2 regions of the Alteromonas sp. 38 genome follow, and region 1 is predicted to be linked to the other one. Evidence: predicted binding sites of a transcription regulator. Region 1 holds the regulator's gene; the other holds the start of a gene.
The links. The regulator FliA, encoded in region 1, starts transcription of late flagellar genes. The targets are predictions, from matches to a motif close to CTAAAGNTNNNNNNNNNNNNGCCGATA.
Positions count from the first base shown of each region.

Region 2: a site for FliA is predicted at 4,309-4,335, ahead of FLAVO9R_RS07655 (VC2046/SO_2500 family protein). Genes of this name have one in related genera too.

Region 1 is NZ_LR733300.1:1,193,358-1,205,603, reverse strand. Features, by position in the region: gene metH (methionine synthase) at 1-700, opposite strand, end outside; gene FLAVO9R_RS05150 (homocysteine S-methyltransferase family protein) at 709-1,776, opposite strand; gene metA (homoserine O-acetyltransferase MetA) at 1,780-2,718, opposite strand; gene FLAVO9R_RS05140 (DUF2802 domain-containing protein) at 2,819-3,259, opposite strand; gene FLAVO9R_RS05135 (chemotaxis protein CheW) at 3,349-3,840, opposite strand; gene FLAVO9R_RS05130 (chemotaxis protein CheW) at 3,815-4,666, opposite strand; gene FLAVO9R_RS05125 (ParA family protein) at 4,673-5,437, opposite strand; gene FLAVO9R_RS05120 (protein-glutamate methylesterase/protein-glutamine glutaminase) at 5,509-6,639, opposite strand; gene FLAVO9R_RS05115 (chemotaxis protein CheA) at 6,670-8,889, opposite strand; gene FLAVO9R_RS05110 (protein phosphatase CheZ) at 8,902-9,666, opposite strand; gene cheY (chemotaxis response regulator CheY) at 9,701-10,084, opposite strand; gene FLAVO9R_RS05100 (RNA polymerase sigma factor FliA) at 10,121-10,852, opposite strand; gene FLAVO9R_RS05095 (MinD/ParA family protein) at 10,849-11,715, opposite strand; gene flhF (flagellar biosynthesis protein FlhF) at 11,712-12,246, opposite strand, start outside.
Region 2 is NZ_LR733300.1:1,785,292-1,791,412, forward strand. Features, by position in the region: gene FLAVO9R_RS07630 (sensor histidine kinase) at 1-65, shown strand, start outside; gene FLAVO9R_RS07635 (LytR/AlgR family response regulator transcription factor) at 62-889, shown strand; gene FLAVO9R_RS07640 (ATP-dependent 6-phosphofructokinase) at 1,068-2,063, opposite strand; gene FLAVO9R_RS07645 (hypothetical protein) at 2,249-2,578, opposite strand; gene FLAVO9R_RS07650 (response regulator) at 2,578-4,221, opposite strand; gene FLAVO9R_RS07655 (VC2046/SO_2500 family protein) at 4,414-4,899, shown strand; gene trhO (oxygen-dependent tRNA uridine(34) hydroxylase TrhO) at 4,984-5,979, shown strand; gene FLAVO9R_RS07665 (EF-hand domain-containing protein) at 6,042-6,121, shown strand, end outside.

The DNA.
Region 1 (12,246 bases):
CCGAGTGCATCGCTTCGCGTACAGGGTTGTTACCTCTAAACGAGAACGATATATTAGAAAGCCCCCCCGAGATATGCGCATAAGGGCAAAGCTCGCGAATTTTTCGAGTTGCTTCTATAAAGTCTACGGCGTAGTTATCGTGCTCTTCTATACCCGTTGCTACCGCAAAGATATTCGGGTCAAAGATAATGTCTTCTGGCGGAAAGCCGATAGATTCGGTCAGTAATTTATAACTGCGCTGACAAATCTCAACTTTTCGAGCTTGCGTATCGGCCTGCCCAGTTTCATCAAATGCCATGACTACCGTGGCAGCACCATAACGTTTGATTTTTTGTGCTTGGGCAAGAAAGCTTTCTTCGCCTTCTTTAAGGCTGATTGAGTTTACAATCGCCTTGCCTTGCACGCATTTTAGCCCCGCTTCAATCACTTCCCATTTTGATGAGTCAATCATAATAGGAACCCGACTGATATCAGGCTCTGAAGCAATCAGGTTTAAAAAGGTGACCATGGCCTGCTTGGAATCAAGCAAGGCCTCGTCCATATTGATATCGATAATTTGCGCGCCGCTTTCCACTTGCTGGCGGGCAACATCAAGAGCCGTTTCATAATCACCCTCTAGAATAAGGCGTTTGAAACGTGCTGAACCGGTAACGTTAGTACGTTCACCAATATTAATAAATGTAGAAAATTGTGCGCTCACGCTGCCTCCTAATGTACAAACGGCTCAAGGCCAGACAAACGCATTTTGGGTTCGAACTTAGGCACCTTTCTTGGTGCTATGCTGCTTACCGCCTCGGCAATAGCACGAATATGTTCTGGCGTACTGCCACAGCAGCCGCCCACAATATTCACTAAACCTGACGCTGCCCACTCTTTGATATGCTCGGCCATTTCAGGCGCTTCTAAGTCATATTCGCCAAACTCGTTAGGTAAACCCGCATTGGGGTGAGCAGAGACAAGGCACTCGCTAATAGTTGAGACTTCTTCGACATACTGGCGTAACAAGTCAGGCCCCAAAGCGCAATTCAAGCCAAACGAAAACGGGCTAATGTGGCGCATTGAATAATAAAAGGCTTCAGAGGTTTGCCCCGAAAGCGTTCTGCCTGAGGCATCGGTAATGGTGCCTGAAATCATCACTGGCAAATACTTACCTAGTTTTTCGAACACGGTTTCCACGGCGAAAGCTGCCGCTTTAGCATTTAGCGTATCGAAAATGGTTTCAAGCATAATCAAATCTACGCCGCCTTCGATTAGCGCTTCGGTAGACTCTGTGTAAGCTTCTACTAAGGCGTCGAACGTCACGTTGCGCTTACCTGGGTCGTTAACATCAGGAGAGATAGACGCAGTACGATTCGTTGGACCTAATACACCGGCAACAAATCTTGGTTTATCAGGGGTTTTCGCTGTGAACTCATCAGCCGCTTTTCTGGCTAATTTGGCGGCAGCAATGTTGATATCTCGGGACTGCGCTTCCATGTCGTAATCCGCCATGGCTATTGTGGTGGCGTTAAAAGTGTTGGTCTCAACGATATCAGCGCCAGCTTCAAAGTAATCGCAATGAATTTGGTAGATAATATCTGGCTGTGTGATGGCCAAAAGGTCGTTATTGCCTTTTACATCACAATGCCAATCGGCAAACTGGGTGCCGCGATAGTCTTCCTCTTCCAGCTTATGCTGCTGGATCATGGTACCCATCGCACCATCTAATACAAGAATACGTTGTTGAGCAGCGCTTAGCAGTGTTGCTTGCGCGCTAGAATCTGGATGTTGACTCACGCGTCACCTCTTTGGCTGTGATTTTTCAGCTAACTGATTTAAGTCATACGGCGTTGTTTGGTAAACATAGTAGTTTAACCAGTTTGTGAAGAACAGACTCCCGTGGGAGCGCCACCTGACGATGGGTGGCTTGGTCGGATCGTTATCCGAAAAATAATTTTTTGGTATGGCGGGTGACTGCCCAGCTTTAACATCCCTGAAATATTCATCTCCAAGGGTATCAGCATCATATTCTGGATGGCCCGTAACAAACACCATGCGCTTATCTTCTGAAGCAACAATATAAGCGCCTACTTCTTCAGACTCTGCCACCACATGTAACCCATCTACACTATTATAATTCGTGGTATCAATATGACCATACCGGGAATGAGGCGCATAGAATACCGGGTCGAAGCCACGCAATAATTCATTATGAGGGTCATTTACTTTATGCTCAAACACGCCAGAAAACTTTTCTTTGCGCAGCGTGCGGGTAAAGTTATAGAAGTGGTACATGGCAGCATGTGCAGCCCAACATAAATATAGCGTTGAGTTAACGTGACGCTGTGCCCATTCTAAAATGGTGGTCATGGTATCCCAGTACTTTACGTCTTCGTATTTTAGCAAAGCTAGAGGTGCGCCAGTCACGATAAGTCCATCGTATTTTTTGTCTGCCACTTGCGAAAAGTCGTGGTAGAAAGCATCCATGTGAGACTGAGGTGTATTTTTGGGCGCCTGATTATCGATACGAATAAAGTCCACATCAATTTGAAGTGGCGTGTTAGAAAGTAATCTCAACAGCTGTACTTCAGTCTCAATTTTATTAGGCATCAAATTTAAGATACCCACTTTAAGAGGACGTATATCCTGATTCGCCGCCCTATTGCTCTCCATGGTGAATATATTTTCGCCCAATAACACATTCTGCGCAGGCAGTTGTTCTGGTATACGAATTGGCATAGAAGGCTCCAGTCATAAATTACTATGACTGTATTGTGGCAATTACCACACAGATGTCAACATCTTTACGTCTAGACGTCTAAACGTGCGTTTGAGTGTATTATTGGGAAGGGGATTGTTTGTGTACCATAAACAACATTTCTGCTTCGGCACGGGGAATATCACAGGCTTCCATCACTTCTTCGATACTTGCGCCTTGCTTTACTAACTCGGCCGCTCGCTGATAGAGCCTCAAAGAGGGGTCTTGGAGTTTTAGTTCGCGGATCTGATTTTCGAAATCATCTTGCTTAGCTTGAAGGGCTTGCAGATGGCGAGTAACCACTAAGCTTCTGGTTTGCGCTTCGTTTTGTTGATGACCAAAATTTCGAATCTGGGTATCCATATCGTCGGTACGACGAGTTACAAGGTCTTGAAGTTCAACTATCGCCGCATGGTTTTTTCGCTCTTTTAACGTCAACCATATCGCAAAAATACCAAGCACTATTACAAGTGCAAGCAATAGTAGTTCGTTGACTGTTGGAGCAATAAACTGCAGATCCATATGCGAAGATGCCTTAATTCGTACCTATATAAACCGGAAATAAAAAAGGCAGATAACCCAGTTACCTGCCCTTTAGACGTGTAGGCTGACTAAATTGAACTTAGTTCATCCCACTCTTCGTCACTTAAGAGTTTGTTTAAATCAACTAGGATGAGAAGCTCACCGTCTCGGTTGCTTACCCCTTGGATAAACTTAGCACTTTCTTCAGTACCCACGTTTGGCGCACTATCAATTTCAGACGAGCGAAGGTAAACCACTTCAGCCACGCTATCAACAAGTATACCCACGACTTGTTCATCAGATTCGATGATAACAATACGGGTATTATCTGTTATTTCTGTTGGTGGTAACCCAAAACGTGCACGTGTATCAATGACCGTAACAACATTACCACGTAGGTTAATAATACCTAGTACGTAGTCAGGTGCGCCGGGTACAGGTGCAATTTCAGTGTAACGTAATACTTCTTGCACTTGCATTACGTTAATACCGTATGTTTCTTCACCTAAGCGGTATGTCACCCATTGAAGGACTTCATCATTACTATCGGTGGTATTACTGTTCGTTCTTTCGTCGCTCATGAACCTGGCTCCCAATACTCGGCGTCTGGTCGTTACTGCCTAAGCCTTTGTTAAGCATAGATATTAATTCGTTAACGTCAATTAACGCGCACATTTTCTCTTTAACCATCCCTGCTAACCAGGGACGCTTACCGGTAGACTCACGCCATTTGACGTCAGCTTTTGCCAAGGTGACCGTGTTGACCAGTTTCTCGCTGGCCAATCCCCACGAACTATCCCCTAACATAATAAGATATCGGTAGTTCAATGACTCTGCGAGACGCTCATCATACTTTTCTGGCATGACCCACCTTGCAGAATCTACAACGCTAAGCTTTTCTTCGCGATGTATCATCACCCCCATAAACCAATCTGGTTTCCCAAATAAAGGGCCTATCTTTTCAATTTGATGTATACCACCTAGGGTGGTTAATGGCACCGCTAACGTTAGCCCTGCCACTTCAAAAAATAATGCCTGAAAATTATTTTCAAGGCTGTCGACCAACAATTCTTTTTCTTCTGATTGCCCCTCTTCTGAGGAGGCATTGACTGACTCTGCAGTCTCATTATCTATTTCATTGTAGTCGCTTTTTTCGTATTGCGTAGTTTCTTCGACATCTTTGCCTGTGCTAGATGACACTGCTTCTATGATGGCTTCTTCAACCACTATTTGTTCAGTGGTAGGTGCTTCATCAATCGTTGCCTCTTCGGCTAACGTTTGCACTGCCTGCTCAAGCAATTTTGCCGTTCGCGCAGTAACGTCTGCCGGATCATCTGGCTCTTTTAATAGGCTATCGAGATAAGCCTCTACAACGTCTTCCCGTGCAAAAGGTCCTTGATTGCTCATCTAACTTTACTTCTCCAAAACCTCAAGTAACTTGCTGTAAGCCGTTACCCCTCGGGTTTTCGGGTATGCTGCGGAAATTGGCAACTGTACTAAACTCGCATCTCTAAAATGCGTATCTACGGGAATTACACCTTGCCAAACCCGCTCTCCATAATCGCTCATTAAACGCTTTCTTGATTCAAGTGCTGCGTTAGTGCGTTTGTCGAACATAGTAGGAATAATTACAGTGTCAAAAGACTTTTGCAGAGAGCGCCCCATTATTTCCATGGTGCGTATCATTCTATCTAAGCCTTTCAGCGCCAAATACTCTGTTTGTGTCGGCACTATCACTTTGTTACATGCTGCCAATGCGTTGACCATAAGTACACCAAGTACTGGCGGGCAATCAATAATGACGACATCAAATTCATTCTCTACTTTGGCCAGCGCTTTTTTCAGCACTAAGCCCATTCCTTGCTCGCTTCCCATTGTTCTGTCTAATGTGGCTAATGCCATGGTAGCGGGCAAAACGTACAAATTATCTAGCTTAGTTGGACACAAACAGTCCATGACCATATCGGCAGTGATGTCAGAAGACTTAATAAAAATGTCGTAGACAGATTGACTCAGCAACTCTGCATCTATGCCGAAATAATAACTCAATGAGGCGTGGGGATCGGTATCAACCATCAATACTCGCTTCCCGCGCTGAGCTAACAAACCACCTAAGGTTACTGTCGTTGTTGTTTTACCAACTCCGCCTTTCTGGTTTGCAACTGTCCACACCTTCATCGTTTTAATTCCCAGCTTATATTTACTTGGGTTGTTGTTCATTCAAAGACAGCACTAACGCTGCATTTGAGCTATCTCATTTCGGTTAGAATACAGCTGCTCATGTCATCTATATCTATACTATTAACCGATATGTTTGCAGCAGCTACCGCTTGAGGCATGCCATAAACAACACATGAATCCTGATCTTGAGCCCAAATGGTAGCGCCGTTATCTTTCATCGAACGGCAGCCTTCTCGTCCATCAGCGCCCATGCCAGTTAAAATAATACCCAATAAATCGCCACCATAAGCTTTGGCTAGCGAACCGAAGGTTAAATCAACACTCGGCTTATAATTGATTTTATCAGACGGGTTAGCGTCGGTAATTACTACTTTCTTATGAGAGCCGGAACCCTCTATCAACATTTGTTTGCCACCGGGGGCTAAATAAGCACACCCTGGTTTTAATATGTCGCCATGTTCAGCTTCTTTAACCCTAATGTCGCAATGAGAATTAAGCCGCTGTGCAAATGCGTTAGTAAAGGTACCGGGCATATGTTGTACCAGTACAATTGGATAAGGAAAGTCTGATGGCAGTGATACCAATATCTTCTGCAATGCCACTGGACCACCCGTAGATGCACCAATTGCTAAACACTTATACCTTTTACCAGAAGCCTTAATCGAGGAAACTGTGGGCTGCCTCGTGGCATCTTTCCTTCCGCTAAGTAGACTAGAACTTTTGAAAAACGCTTGTTTTGGCGCGTTATCAGGGAACTTTCTACTTTCAATACGCTTTAATACAGGGCGTTTTATGCCGACACCACGCCGTGCAATCAATCTCACTTTTGTACAGAGCAGTCGTGCTGCATCTTTACGGTCTTGGGCGATATCTTCGAATTTCTTTGGCAGAAAATCTAATGCACCGGCTTCTAACGCATCTAGCGTTGCTTGCGCACCATGGTGCGTAAGAGACGAAAACATCAAAATAGGCACCGGCCGTTTTTCCATAATGGCTTTTACCGCCGAAATACCATCCATTATCGGCATTTCCACATCCATTGTAACTACATCAGGTAGCAGTGTATCTATTTTGTCTAGAGCATCTTGCCCGTTACGAGCTTCACCAATAACTTCAAGTTCTCTATCATCGTCGAGAATTTCACGAACTCGACGACGATAAAAAGTAGAATCGTCCACGACCAGGACTTTAAAGACCATGGATGTTAATTTCCTATCTGTTACGCCGTATTACTTTAAAGGCTTTCGAGCATAACGCTTCAGTAAGCTAGGGACATCTAAGATGAGTGCAATTCCACCGTCAGATGTAATAGTTGCTCCCGCCATACCAGGCGTTCCCTGTAATAAGGCATCTAATGGTTTTATAACCACTTCTTCTTGGCCTATTAGCGCATCAACAACAAATCCAACTTGCTGGGTGCCTATTTGAACCACGACGACGTGACCTTTTTCTTTGCTTATATTTTTAGGTCCGCGGATCAACCATTCTCCGAGGAAGAACAGTGGTATCGCTTTAGAACGAACTATCATGGTTAATTGGCCATCAACCGTATTGGTTTTCTTGATGTCCATATTGATAATTTCGTTGACCGCTCCTAACGGTAACGCAAATGTTTGTTTGCCAACCACAATCATTAGGGTAGGTAATATCGCAAGCGTTAGTGGAACTTTAATATCGAGTCGAGTACCTTTTCCAAGCTGGGAATCAATATTAATAGTACCGTTAAGCTGGTTAATTTTTGTTTTAACCACATCCATGCCTACACCACGACCCGAGATATCACTTATCTCAGTTTTGGTTGAGAACCCTGGTGCAAAAATAAGGTTGAACGCTTCAACATCAGACATACGCGCAGCCGCATCGGCGTCTAAAACACCTCGGCTTATAGCAATCTCTTTTAGTTTTTCTGCATCCATTCCCTTACCGTCATCTTCGATGGTAAGTAGGATATGGTCACCCTCTTGAGAAGCCGATAGTCTCACGGTTCCCATTCGAGTTTTACCTGTAGCCACACGATCATCTGGCATTTCAATACCGTGATCTACCGAATTTCTCACTAAGTGAACCAGTGGGTCGGCAAGTGCTTCTACCAGATTTTTATCTAAATCTGTCTCTTCACCTTCTAATTCTAAGGTGATTTCTTTTTTCAAAGTACGTGCTAAGTCTCGAACAACGCGAGGGAAGCGGCCAAACACTTTCTTAATTGGCTGCATACGGGTTTTCATAACCGCACCCTGCAAATCGCCCGTTACCACATCTAGGTTAGCAATTGCCTTCGACATACTTTCGTCGGCATTGGTTATTCCTAAACTCAGCAAACGATTTCGTACTAATACTAACTCGCCAACCATATTCATAATTTGGTCTAGGCGTTTGGTATCAACACGCACTGTGGTTTCTGCTTGAGGAGGAGCAGGCGTTGCTTTTTTATCGTCTTTTTTAGCAGCGGGTTTAGCCGGCTCTGCCGTCTTCTTAGCTGCTGGACTAGGTGCGGGTGCTTTCCCGGCAGGCGTTGATTTAGCAGGCGTACTAGCGGCAGATTGTTCTGCTTTAGCCTTCTGAATCGCTTCCGTCGCTTTTTTATCTACAGGCGGTGTATTTGCTTCAGGCTCAGTCCCTTGAGCCGTAGGCCCTTGCCCTGAGCCATGTAATTGGTCAAGTAGTGCTTCAAACTCATCATCGGTAATTTCTTCACCACTAGGTGCTGCCGCTTTCGGTGCAGCCGCAGGCGCTGGTTCTTCTTCTTTGAATTTACCTTTGCCGTGGAGTTCGTCTAACAGTGCTTCAAATTCATCGTCGGTAATATCATCACCTGAACCACCGGCTGCCGGTGCAGCCGCTTTTGGTTCTGCCTTAGGCGCAGGTTTGCCCGGCGCACTCGAACCATGAAGTTCATCAAGCAAGGCTTCAAATTCATCTTCAGAAATTTCGTCAATGCCGCCATCGCCACTATCAGCAGGCCCTTCAGATACGGGCGCTTCTTCCAACGCGAACTCTTCCTCGGCAACAGGAGTTTCACCCGCGTCACTGCTGTCACCAAAGATATTTTCGTCTGGGGTTTCTGGGGTGCTTAACTTATGTAGCAAATCAACAAGTTTTGCGTCTGCAGGCACTAGGGGTTCTTGCGCTTTAACACGCTCAAACATCTCTACGACTACATCGGTGGCCTGAAGAATGGTGTCCATTAATTCAGGCGTAAGAGTACGTTGTCCGTTTCGCATTACATCGAAAACGTTTTCTGCACCGTGGCAAATTTCAACTAATTCGGTAAGCGACAAAAAGCCGGCGCCACCTTTTACGGTATGGTAACCACGAAAGATAGCATTAAGTAAATCTGCATCTTCAGGATTATTTTCCAGATCAACGAGCTGTTCTTGTAATTGTTCAAGGATCTCCCCAGCTTCAACTAGAAAGTCCTGTAATATATCCTCGTCAACATCAAACGCCATGCGCCCGCTCCCCTAAAAACCTAAGCTAGACAAAAGATCATCTACGTCATCTTGGCCAGATACAACATCATCGCGTTGGTCTGCATCAATAATTGGACCTTCGGCTTCGACACTATCGATCTTGTTAACTTTTTCGACTTTCGCTTCAGATGGCTTGCCTAGTTCCGCCTGTTCGGGTTCACCGAACATCGTAAGCATATTAACTAAGCTATCTTCCACTTCTTTTACGAGTTCAATCACTCTGCGAATAACTTGACCGGTAAGATCTTGGTAACCTTGTGCCATTAACACTTCGGTAAGCAATGATGTAAGCTTAGCCGATTGTTTCGATCCGTCTTCTAGCAATTCGTCTAAATCTGCACATAAAACTTTGAATTCACCCAACTCAAGTTGACGATTCATCAGTTTTTTCCACTCCGGCATGATTTTCTCGATGCGGGTAGAGAGCACTTCAGCAATTGGCATACTCTCTTCAACTGCATCCATGGTGGTATTGGCAGCTTTTTCCGTTTCTTCGATAACGTACATGAGTCGCGTTTGCGCATCAGGAATGTCATCAACGGTTAAATTTTTAATACGTTCATCGATTTGGAAGTTATTTAACGAGTCATGAAGTTGACGCGTTAATTTACCAACTTCAGCAAAGAGCTCAATGGACTCTTTCATCGAAACAGCTTCTAAGACAGCGTTCGCTGATGCGTTATCGCCCTCTTCAAGATACGCTACCAATTTTTTGGCTTCTTCGAGCGTTATAGAGACACTTTCATTTGTCGACATCCAGTAAACCTCATTTCTCTGGTGAGCGTCTGGATCAACCTAAACGTTCGAAGATTTTATCTAATTTTTCTTTCAACGTAGCGGCAGTGAAAGGTTTAACAACATAACCATTCACACCAGCTTGCGCTGCGGCAACGATTTGTTCTTTCTTCGCTTCTGCTGTCACCATAAGAACCGGTAGGTGTTTCAACTTATCATCTGCACGTATAGCGCGTAATAAATCGATACCTTGCATACCTGGCATATTCCAATCTGTTACAACAAAGTCAAAATCACCTTGTTGTAGCATAGGTAGCGCGGTGTTACCGTCGTCCGCTTCCTGGATATTGGCAAAACCCAAATCTTTTAGCAGGTTCTTTATGATACGTCTCATGGTAGAAAAATCGTCAACCACGAGAATTTTCATACTTTTATCCAAAATAGCCTCCAATGAGGGGTTAATTGTTATTAATTTCTATTCTTCGTCAACTTGCCACGATTTCATTCGTGATTTGAGTTTTAACATGGCCTGACTATGAATTTGGCTCACTCGCGATTCACTAACATCAAGAACTTCGCCAATTTCTCTAAGGTTCAGTTCTTCATCATAGTATAAAGAAAGTACAATCGCTTCCCGTTCGGGTAATGTAGTAATAGCATGTGCTAGCGCTTTTTGGAAAGCCCCTTGCATCAAATCTTCTAACGGCGCGTCGCTACCTCGGTTTTTTTCTGTAGAAATAACATCTTCAGAAACCCCTAAATCTTCGATCCCCACCAATTTACCGGCATTCACTTCGTTAAGCATTTGATGATAATCTTGCATGCTTACATTCATTTTAGCTGCAATATCAACATCTCGCGCGTCACGACCAGTTTCACCTTCAACTTGAGAGATTGCTTCGGTAATGGCTCGTCCGTTTTTGTGCACGGAACGAGGTGTCCAATCACCTTTTCTGATTTCATCAAGCATCGCGCCACGAATACGTATACCCGCAAAGGTTTCGAAGCTTGCGCCTTTGGAACCGTCAAAATTTCGTGCAGCTTCTAGCAGTCCAATCATACCGGATTGGATTAAATCGTCGACAAGTACACTGGCTGGCAGTCTCGCCATTAAGTGGTGTGCTATTCGCTTCACCAGCGAAGCGTGACGCTCAACTAACTGTGACTTGTCCGTTTGCTGTTGATAAGCGGCTGCTTTGCTATTCAACGCTGACTTCCTACTGCTTTATCTGCTATTAGTTGTTCAATAAAAAACTCTAAGTGACCTCCTGGTTGCGCAGGAATAGGCCAAGATGCTGCTTTGGCTGCTAGCTGGCTAATCGCCACTGCCGCAGGAGAACTTGGATAAGCATCTACAATTGACGTTTGCTTACGTACCGCTCGTCGTATGTTCTCGTCAAAAGGAACCGTTGCCACCAATTCTAGCGCAACATCCAAAAATCGCCCTGTTACTTTCGATAGTTTGCTGAAGAGTTCCTGCCCTTCTCTAACATCGCGGACCATATTGGCGACCACTTTGAAGCGAAAGACACCGTGCTCTCTGTTAAGAATTTTAATTAACGCATAGGCATCGGTGAGTGAAGTAGGCTCATCGCACACTACCACCATAATATCTTGAGAGGCTTTGGAGAAACTTAGCACCATATCGGAGATACCTGCTGCGGTATCGACGATAAGCACATCAATGGGCGAACGCAATTCGCTGAAAGCTCTAATAAGCCCTGCATGCTGCGTTGGTGATAGCTCTGCCATTGATTGAGAACCTGATGTGGCTGGTGCTATTTTTATACCGTGAGGGCCCGTAACGAGAACATCGTCCAAGGTACACTCACCAGATAATACGTGGGAGAGGTTTTTCTCTACTCGCAATCCTAGCATTACATCCACATTGGCCAGACCTAAGTCTGCATCCAATACCATTACCCGCTTTCCCTGCTTTGCCATAGCAATAGCCGTGTTTAGCGTAATATTTGTTTTACCAACGCCACCTTTACCTCCGGTGACGGCGATAACTTTGATTAATCGTGATTGCTTCATTTTTCGTAAGCTACTCGCTTGATCATCAATCATACTGCTCGTGCTGTTTTAACCACATTGTTACTAGTAGTATGATTCAAACCGTACTTTTTATAAAGCTTTGCAGCAGCAGATACTAAAGATTTTGCTTCTGCAATCTTAATGTCTTCAGGAACTTTCTGTCCATCTGTTACATAACTGACAGGTAACTGGTACTCCACCGCTGCGCTAAGCACTTCGCCTAGAGAGTAGCACTCATCAAGCTTTGTAAAGATACAACCGCTAAGTTCCACCCCTTCGTACGCATCTATAATACGTTGTAACGCAGCATATTGGGTATTCGCTTGCGCTACTAGGTATTTTTTCACTGGCTGCATTTGACCGTTATCAAATTGATTTATCTGTTTAATTAATCGACTATCTCGCTGACTAAAGCCTGCCGTATCAATTAACACTAGTCTCTTATGGCGTAATTGAAACAATAAATCTGATAATTCTTCACTACTTTGTGCTTTACGCACTGTGCAGCCAATAATTTTTCCATATGTGGCTAATTGCTCAAACGCTGCAATACGATAGGTATCT
Region 2 (6,121 bases), 590 kb from region 1:
ATCAGCCGTCGGGCGTACGGGTTCGAATTCGTATTCCCTATGAAGTAAAGGATGTATGCGCATGACAAAGCAAGTAATTAAAACCTTAGTGGTAGACGATGAACCACTCGCCCGCCGTGGACTTCGCGCTAGGCTAGAACGTCATGACGACATTCAGGTACTTGCTGAGTGTCAAAATGGGCTAGAAGCGGTAAGTAGCATTTCACAACTTCGGCCTGATTTAGTATTTCTTGATATTCAAATGCCTGGGCTAAATGGTTTTCAGGTTATTCATAAGCTGCGAGAGCTCAATCAGCCTATTCCAATGGTCGTGTTTGTCACCGCTTATGACAGTTATGCGATTAAAGCATTCGATGTACATGCATTAGATTATTTATTAAAGCCAGCTGATGACGAACGCCTTAAAGATGCCTTAGTGAAAGTGAGAGAATACTTCGCCACACAGCATCAAGATGAGCAGTCTAAACGCTTAGTGAATTTAGTGGCTGAACTTACTGGCGACGATTGTGAAGAAATTTTACGTAAGCTTGCTAATGGTGAACCGGTAGAAACCAACCCTTACCCAGATGTTTTAGCCATCAAAGATGGTTCTGAAGTCACCAGAGTGAATGTACAAGACATACAGTGGATAGATGCCGCGGGTGATTATATGTGTGTTCACGCATTAGATGGTATGCACATTATGCGTAAAACCATGAAGGAGCTTGAGCAAGAGCTTAACCCTCAATGGTTTGTTAGAGTGCACCGTTCAGCTATCGCCAATATTCGTTTCGTGAAAAAGTTGGTAAGTCATATTAGTGGTGAATATCACCTTATTTTGCAAAATGACACCGAACTAAAAGTAAGTCGAAGTCATAGAGACAAAGTAAAAGCCGCTATGAAAATGTAGAGCTAAAAGCCGTGAGCGCGTTAGCTTTCAGCTGGCAGTGAAAAAAAGCTGATTAAAAATGCCCGAGAAATCGGGCATTTTTATGTGCGTAAAGGAATATAGCTAACTTAATAATTTAACAGATTAAATTTGGTTATGCGTAACTTTTTTGCTGCCTATTATCATGTAATGAACGTTTTTAATATCGTTCATTCATGATAGAAAGCATAGTTTCCATGCTCGAAGGATTTAAGGGTTTATCCTTCTCCCATGTTTCCGTTAAGGCAATTTCACTAGGCGTACCATTGAGTTCACCTACCATAATACCATTGGTGTCACTGCCCACTAAACTCACCGCATAAGTGCCTAACTTAGTGGCAAGTAACCTGTCTTGACTTACCGGTGACCCCCCTCGCTGTACATGGCCTAGCGTAACAGGGCGAACTTCAGACTGGGTTTTATATACCAGTTTGTCGGCCAAATCGTTAAGTCCACCAGGCCAGACATTTTCAGCTACCACTATGATAAAACTAATTGCGCCTTTGCGTTGTCTTCTCTTCTCAATTTGCTCAGTAATTTTGTCTAGTTCTAAGTCACATTGATTAAACGTTTCTGGTAAAATAACATAGTCGGCTGCCGAGGCGAGGGCTGAATTTAATGCAAGAAAGCCGGCGTGTCTGCCCATCACTTCTACAATGAAAATGCGTTCAAAAGCGTCTGCGGTGTCTCTCACTTTATCGACTGATGAGACAACGGTATCGATAGCGGTGTAATAACCAATGGTGGCATCAGTGCCAGCAACATCATTATCTATTGTGCCGGGAATACCAATAATTTGACCGTGCCAAAAATCTGCTAAGTGATCAGCGCCTCTAAAAGACCCGTCGCCGCCAATCACAATTAGGGTATCAATCTCTAGTTTAGTAAGGTTAGTCGCCGCAGTTTTTGCACCTTCGTCGGTTTTGAACGGTTCACAGCGGGCGCTGTGCAGCACGGTACCTCCTTGTTGTATGAGGTTGTGCGTTGCTTGAGGCGCAAGTATTTCGTACTCTTGCTCAAGTAAGCCATTATATCCATGCTGATAACCAAACAGAGTGAACCCTTGTCTCTCACAGGCTATAACAATAGCTCGAATACAAGCATTCATTCCTGGTGCATCACCACCTGAAGTTAGCACTGCAACGCGTTTCGACATGTTTATATCCTTTTCTCGTCTACTTGATAACGCCTCATTAAATAGATGATACTACGAACAAAGCGCTACACCATACCGTAACATGGCTAAATCAAAACCACACCGCCAATAAAACCTAGTCGTGTTTGTAAGGTGCAGGCACGGCTTTCCATAATAAAGCTGGGTATTAAAAAAGACCCATCTACTTAGTGATCTTTAGGGGGCAAACTTTCCTTGTTAACCACCGCTTTCGTATTTTTTCCAATGGCTTGTTGGTCTCCTTTACAAATAGTGTCGTAATCATCGCGATAGTATCTGAAGTTCTCGCATTCACTTTCATAACGTTTTTTCGCTGACATAGCTTGCTGCGGGTAGCGGTTGTCATTCATAATTTTCGACAAACTTTTGCATACATGCAATTGGCGATTTACTTCTACAATGTCTTCACAAGGTGGTGTTTGGCTGCATCCGTTGAGTGCTAAAGCTGAAAGTAGGCTAGCAAGAGCACAGATGTTTTTTGATTGGGTTATTGTCATTATGTTGTCCCCATAAAGGTGTCTAAGTCGTTGCGAAGCGTGGTGTATTTTTCTTCGTGTTGGGCCTTTAGTGGCATGTCATCAATAAGTTTATAAAGTCGTCGGCATTCTCTGAATAAATCAGGGTCTGGCTTTTGGTTTTTACTCAATATCTGTAATAAGCATTGCATTAGATTAAGGGCTACACCGGTATTTACTGGCGAAAAACCTTGTGCAAGGGCAAAGGAGTCTTTTGCTTTTTCATACTGCCCTTGTTGGTAAAGCTGAATGCCTTCACGGTTAAACTGCTGATAGTTTGTAAGATTTTGTTGGGCTTTAGCAGACTCTGAATGTAATAAAAAGTTACTGTTGGAATCGAATTCTAAATTCTGCTGTTTAATAATGTCTTGAAGTTGCAGTGCATCTTCAAATTCACCAAGGTCGTACATGACTTTAAGGCTATCGGGTATAAATGCGATTGGTGGCGTGGTGTACTTTTCGTCTATAGCAGCTTGTGATTGCGCCAAGTTCTTTTTGGCATCCAGCATTTTCCCATCAATAGCATTAACACGTGCGTTAATGATGCTGCCAAAAATACTGACATCAAAATCCTCGTCTATACGTAATATATTTTCATCAAACTTACCTCGTTGTAGGGCAAGTAAAGCCTCTTGTTGATAGCGGTTTCGTGTGCGTTTGTCGTCGGTATATTCAGCGACATCAAGCAAGCTTCGAATAAAACCACACCAATGCAGGCTGTTTTGATGCACGGTTCTTTTAGATAGATCCCAAATGGCTAAACTAGAAGTAGAGGCTAAAATGTAATCGTTATGGTTACGGGCAATTGAACATGCACTAAAATGCCTAGGAAGTGAAAAGGGCGAAAGCTTTATAGCCTGCTTAATCGCAGTAATTGCAGTTTCACCTTGGTTCTTTGCATCATTGGCTTTAGCCAATACATCATGTGCTTCTGCATTGAAACGATTGCGTTTAACGATATCCTCGGCAATACCAATGGCTTTATCGTAATTACCTAAGGCGAGATAGGTTTTTGCCAATGCAACTTTGGCCCAAATTATTGGTTTTCCTTCTAAATAGGGCGTAAGGACGTCCAACGCTTTGTCGTTTTGTTCCAGGCGCAAATACAGTTCAACTAACAACTGCTCACACGTGCCTTTATAGGGCGATGGCGCACTAATAAGATCTTCACACAAATCGATGGCATTGTTGATATTTTCATTGGCCACCTCTTGCAAGACTGTCCCTAAAAATTGTCGTTTTTGCCAGGCGCGGGTAATACGTGTTTTAAGTTGTACCTGCGAAAAAGGCTTAATAAGATAATCATCAGGGCGTCGTTCAATAGAGCCAAGTACTATAGGACGCGCACTATCAGCGCTAATTAATATAAATACGGTGGTGGGCTTAATTAAACGCTTTATTCTAAGCTCTTCAATAAGCTCGAAACCGTTTTTTTTGTCTACCCCTAAATGAAGATCGCAAACAACAATATCAAATTTTTGTTTTTTACAAAGAGACAAAGCCTTTTCCGCAGAAGATTTGGTGACAACGTCACTTGCGCCCATGGAGTGCAATAATCCACGTAGCAGTAAGAGAAAAGGGCGTTGATCTTCAACAATAAGCACCTGCTTATTCGAAAAGTTCATTTTTCATCCAATGATAACCATGACACTTTAACTACTTGAGAGGTTCTATACATGATTGTTTAAAATAACGATTAGAGCAAGAATAAGCTTAAGAAAAACATTATCTTGCCGACACCATAGGTATGAATTTTAAATCTTCCTATTTTTGTGTCTGATAACGATATAAATCAATTAAAATCCATAGACCCCAGCATGGCATGGGAATGGAACGGCACCCTGTCAAAAGCAGCGGGTAATGCCACGCTTTTTGCTTTGTATTTGGCAATGCAACAAAGTGCGCTTGCCGACACGATATCGATAGAAAGTCTTAGCGAAAACGAAGCCACTAATGACATTACGCAACGGCTAGAAGCACTTAATTTCTATCGCAAAACCCCACTTTTTGCGAGTGACTCAGACTGGTTGCACATGAATCGATTGTCTCAAACAATAGCGCATCAAGTAGCACTACAAGAGCCCACATCACTTCAGTTTGACGAAGTACGTCTTCACAATGAAATGCACCCAGTACCTCTTGCACAAACCAATGACGCAAAGAAAATTAGCCAAGATATTATTACGAACTGTTCGTTAGCCACTCAAAAGCGCATTGCCGCTACTTATTCCACCTCTATTGATGAAGACAACACAATGCTTAGTGACATTATTGAGCAGTCTGAATCCTTTCTTGCTGCCTAACTGGAAATTTTAAAACTGGTTTGATATAGTGCGCGCCGCATTTTTGCACTGGTTTTACGTTCCAACTAGCAAAGGTAAATTACTATGTCTAAATATATCGTTTGCGCGATGTACAAATTCGTTGCGCTTGAAAACTTTGAGGCCATGCGTCAACCACTATTAACTGCCATGGAATCTAATGGCATTAAAGGTACGCTTTTACTTGCCAGCGAAGGCATTAATGGCACCGTTTCAGGCACGCGAGAAGGTATTGATGGGTTACTCCAATATCTTAACGCCGACGAGAGAATTAATCCTATCTCTTGTAAAGAGTCACTTCACGAAGAACAGCCTTTTTATCGCACCAAGGTCAAGCTTAAAAAAGAAATCGTCACCATGGGTGTTGAAGGTATCGACCCGCGTAAAACCGTAGGTACGTACGTGAAACCTAGTGACTGGAACGCGTTAATTAGCGATCCCGACGTCACCGTGATAGATACCCGTAACGGCTATGAAATCGAAATCGGTACTTTCAAGCACGCTATCGATCCAAAAACGGAGACTTTTCGCGAGTTTCCAGAATATGTCGCTAAAACATTAAGCCCAGAGAAAAACAAAAAAGTTGCCATGTTTTGCACCGGCGGTATTCGCTGTGAAAAATCTACGGCCTATTTAAAAGAGCAGGGGTTTGACGAGGTATACCATCTGGAAGGCGGTATTCTTCAATATTTAGAAGATGTACCAAAAGAAGAATCATTGTGGGAAGGCGATTGTTTTGTATTTGATAATCGTGTGGCTGTGAATCACGACCTTGAAAAAAGTGATTATCATCAATGTTATGCCTGTCGCTTACCGATTACAGATGAAGACATGCAAAGTGAGAAGTATGAGTCTGGCGTAAGCTGCCCGCATTGTTTTGGTACCCATACAGAAGATCAACTTTCTCGTTTTCGTGAACGTGAAAAACAAGTTAATCTTGCGAAGATGAGACAGCAAGAACACGTGGGTACAGAGGCGCGAATCACCATGGAACAAAAGCGTGAAGAAAAAGCCCGTTTGCAACGTGAACGCGCGTTAAAAGCAAGAGAAAATCAGGCATAGACACTACTCAATAACGGCGTTACACTCACCCTCTATGTAGTTGCTAAAAAAAGGGAAAGCGCGTGACCGCTCAACTTTCAGACGAAAAAATTGAAGAAATAAAGAAAGATTTTACCTTCTTCGACCAAGATGGTAATGGTCA